2 regions of the Enterobacter cloacae complex sp. HYC080_NIDB genome follow, and region 2 is predicted to be linked to the other one. Evidence: predicted binding sites of a transcription regulator. Region 2 holds the regulator's gene; the other holds the start of a gene.
What was found. Region 2 encodes sigma-54, which starts transcription at its own class of promoters, with help from an activator protein. Its sites were predicted from a motif close to GTTGGCACANNTTTCGCTNT; they were not measured.
Positions count from the first base shown of each region.

Region 1: hypA (hydrogenase maturation nickel metallochaperone HypA) is a predicted target of sigma-54. The motif match lies at 1,024-1,043, and genes of this name have one in related genera.

Region 1 is NZ_CP114212.1:1,003,784-1,005,967, reverse strand. Features, by position in the region: gene O1723_RS04790 (4Fe-4S dicluster domain-containing protein) at 1-322, opposite strand, end outside; gene hycA (formate hydrogenlyase regulator HycA) at 396-860, opposite strand; gene hypA (hydrogenase maturation nickel metallochaperone HypA) at 1,071-1,421, shown strand; gene hypB (hydrogenase nickel incorporation protein HypB) at 1,425-2,184, shown strand, end outside.
Region 2 is NZ_CP114212.1:566,021-568,204, forward strand. Features, by position in the region: gene hpf (ribosome hibernation promoting factor) at 1-90, opposite strand, end outside; gene rpoN (RNA polymerase factor sigma-54) at 113-1,546, opposite strand; gene lptB (LPS export ABC transporter ATP-binding protein) at 1,594-2,184, opposite strand, start outside.

The DNA of each region.
Region 1 (2,184 bases), 440 kb from region 2:
GAATGTGCAGCGGACGGCTGCCGGAAAATTCAATGGCGCCGAACGGGCAGGCAATGCCGCACAGCTTGCAGCTGACGCACAGGCTTTCGTTCAGCTGGACCGCGCCATCAACGCGGGTGATGGCATTCACCGGACAAACACCCGCGCAGGGGGCATCTTCACAGTGGTGGCAGAGCTGCGGAGCAGACTCTTTTTCATTACGCATGACGCGAAGGCGCGGCATGGACTGCAGCCCGTGCAGGCGGTGGGTTTCCGAACACGCCGCCTCACAGGTTCGACAGCCAATACAGACCGTCGAGTCAGCAATTACAAAACGGTTCACCGGGCAATCCTCAGGTGATGGTCATTTTTGACGACGAAAAGCTGTCTTCTCGACACTTTTCGACACTCGGTTCTCAGGCAACGTTTGCGGAAGGGTTTCCGGCGATCAGCTGTTTCAGGTCGACCGGTAAGTCGTGTTCAACTGCGTGATAAAGCCCGTTGTAAACCGGCGCGATTTTCTCCAGATAGTGTTCAAGCACCTGCTGGCGATCGCGGTTGCTGACGTAGCCATCGACCATGCCGTCAGCCATCAGTTGCGCTTGCGCAATACACTGTTTTTCACCCTCTTTGTTCTCGACGTAGTACTCAATGGTGTGGCTGTTAAAGCTGTCTGCCAGGGTGACAAAGACCGTGAAGTGGCCGAAGAGGACAAAGCGCATATCGCCTTGCGCCGCACAACTCATCGCATGATGCAGACGCGCTTTTGACAGGGTGATCCCCTGAACCAGAGAGTTGCAGTAGAGGTGCCACTGCTCCTGTAGCTGCTGGTGGCGCTGCGCGATGTAATCCGCTTTTTCGCTGATTTCCCAAATAGTCATAAAAGGTATCCGGTTAATGGAGATAGCGGCTGTTAAGCAGATTCCGTGCCAGTTTTTAATCAACTGATTTTATTGATCTTTAATTTCAAAACTGCTGTCAACGCGGCGGTGTCGACGTGTCATTTCGACAGCATTGACATCGTCACGCCCTGACAAAATACAGGCTGGCACTGTTATTGCATTACCGGGGCAATTCATTGAGGAGGCGTCATGCACGAAATCACCCTCTGCCAGCGAGCGCTTGAACTTATCGAACAGCAGGCAGTGCAAAACCACGCGAAACGCGTCACCGGCGTCTGGCTGAAGATCGGGGCATTTTCCTGCGTCGAGACCAGCGCCCTGACCTTCTGTTTTGAGCTGGTATGCCGCGGCACGCTGGCGGAAGGCTGCGAGCTGCATATCGACGAGCAGCAGGCGGAGTGCTGGTGCGAGCACTGTCAGCAGTACGTCACGCTGCTCTCCTCAAAGGTTCAGCGCTGTCCGCAGTGCCAGCGTACCGGGCTGCGGATCGTGGCGGATGACGGTATGCAGATCCAACGCCTCGAAATCGAGAAGGAGTAATGTATGTGTAGTACCTGCGGTTGCGCCGAAGGCAACCTGTATATAGAAGGGGACGAACACCGCCCCCACTCCGCGTTTCGCTCCGCGCCCTTTTCCCCTGCCCCGCGTCCTGCGGCAGTTCTGACCGGCATTACCTTTGCGCCGCAACGCTCCGACGCGGGCGACCTGCACTACGGCCAGGGCGAAGCGGGCACTCATGCGCCGGGCATGAGCCAGCGGCAGATGCTGGACGTCGAGATCAACGTGCTGGACAAAAATAACCAGCTCGCGGCCCGCAATCGCGCGCGCTTTGCCGCCCGCAAACAGCTGGTGCTGAACCTGGTCTCCAGCCCGGGTTCAGGCAAAACCACGCTGTTAACCGAAACACTCAAGCGCCTGAACAAACGCGTCTCTTGCGCGGTGATCGAGGGCGATCAGCAGACCGTAAACGATGCCGCGCGCATTCGTGAAACCGGCACCCCGGCGATTCAGGTCAACACGGGCAAAGGCTGCCATCTGGATGCGCAGATGATTGCCGATGCCGCACCGCGTTTGCCACTAGAAGATAACGGCATCCTGTTTATTGAAAACGTCGGTAACCTCGTGTGCCCGGCGAGCTTTGACCTCGGCGAGCGCCACAAAGTCGCGGTGCTCTCCGTCACCGAAGGGGAAGACAAGCCGCTGAAGTACCCGCATATGTTTGCCGCCGCCTCCCTGATGTTACTGAACAAAGTCGACCTGCTGCCGTACCTGAATTTCGACGTGGAGAAATGCCTGGCGTATG
Region 2 (2,184 bases):
ATACTGCTCGAGTTTCGCGAACTTAGCGTTCACAAAATCACGTAAGGCCTCAGTAATCTCGACATTGTGTCCTGTGATATTGAGCTGCATAGTGTCTTCCTTATCGGTTGTGTCACACCAGTTGTTTACGCTGGTTTGACGGCGGAATGGATAAAGACTCTCGATACTTCGCAACAGTACGACGTGCCACCATAATACCCTGATCGGACAGCATGGTGGTTAACTTACTGTCACTCAGTGGCTTCGCGGGGTTCTCCGCGGCGATCAACTTCTTCACCAGTGCGCGAATCGCCGTTGACGACGCTTCGCCGCCGCCCTCGGTACTCACGTGGCTGGAGAAGAAATACTTAAGCTCAAAAATACCGCGCGGACTGTGCAGATACTTCTGCGTGGTGACGCGGGAAATGGTTGATTCATGCATCTCGACGGCCTGAGCGATATCCGCCAGTACCATCGGTTTCATATATTCTTCGCCCTGCTCAAAGAATGCTTGCTGCTGTTCGACGATACAGCGGCTCACGCGAAGCAGGGTATCATTTCGGCTCTCCAGACTCTTGATCAACCATCGCGCTTCCTGAAGGTTGCTACGAATATATTGATTATCGGCGTCGTTGCGCGCGCTGGTGCACATGGAGGCGTACTGCTGGTTGATTTGCAGGCGAGGGATGCTGTCAGAGTTCAGTTCAACGACCCAGCGGTCGTTATGTTTTCTGACCAGCACGTCCGGGATCACGTACTCGGGTTCACTCGTCTGGATCGACTGACCAGGCCGCGGATCGAGGGACTGAATCAGATTCACCGCCTCTTTCAGCACCTCTTCTTTGAGGCGCGTAACGCGCATCAGGCTACGAAAGTCGTGGTTAGCGAGAAGATCCAGATGATCGCTGATGATTAAGCGTGCTTCGTCGAGCCATGGCGTCTCTTTGCTGAACTGAGAAAGCTGGATCAGCAGGCAGTCGCGCAGATCTTTCGCTGCCACGCCTACGGGATCGAAACGCTGAATACGTTTCAGAACGGCTTCAATCTCTTCCAGCTCAATCTCTTCATCGCCCATGCTCTCCAGAATGTCGTCCAGCGTGACGGTCAGATAGCCGGTGTCATCAACGGCGTCGACAATGGAGGTGGCAATGGCACGATCGGTATCGGAGAACGGGGTCAGCTCCACCTGCCACATCAGGTAATCCTGCAGCGACTGGGTGGTTTCGCCCTGATAAACCGGCAGCTCATCGTCCTGGTAGTCTGCACGCGTACCGGAAGGGGTGCCGGCGGTATAAATTTCATCCCAGCTGGCATCCAGAGGAAGCTCGTCCGGCATCTCTTTTTGTTCGAGTGCATCTGCGGTATCGAGCGATTCTGTATCCTGGGACTGCTGTGTATCTACCTCATCATGAAGATCGGCTTGCTCCAGCAGGGGATTGCTGTCCAGCGCTTGCTGGAGCTCCTGCTGGAGTTCTAAGGTGGACAGTTGCAACAGACGAATTGCCTGCTGTAACTGCGGCGTCATCGCCAGTTGTTGGCTGAGCCTTAATTGCAAACCTTGCTTCATGTTCAGAGCATTTTTCTCCGGTTCGGCGTTACGTTACCTCTACCCTATCAGAGTCTGAAGTCTTCCCCAAGATAGACGCGCTTAACATGATCGTTTTCGAGGATCTGCTGCGGCGTACCGTGGGCGATCAGATTGCCCTGGCTCACAATGTACGCGCGCTCACAGACGGCAAGCGTTTCACGCACGTTGTGGTCGGTGATCAGCACGCCAAGCCCGCTGTCACGCAGATGCTCAATGATACGTTTAATGTCGATGACGGAGATTGGGTCAACACCGGCAAACGGTTCATCCAGAAGGATAAATTTAGGGTTTGCAGCCAGCGCGCGCGCAATCTCAACACGACGGCGTTCACCGCCGGACAATGCCTGACCCAGGCTGTCGCGCAGGTGCTCGATGTGAAACTCTTCCATCAGCTCGTTGGCGCGATCCTGACGCTGTTCGCTGGTCAGGTCGTCACGAATTTGCAGAACCGCCATCAGGTTATCAAAGACGCTCAGACGGCGGAAAATAGAGGCTTCCTGCGGCAGATAGCCGATGCCACGACGCGCGCGCGCGTGCAGTGGCAGCAGGCTGATGTCTTCATCATCGATGATGATGTTGCCGGCATCACGCGGGACAATGCCAACCACCATGTAGAA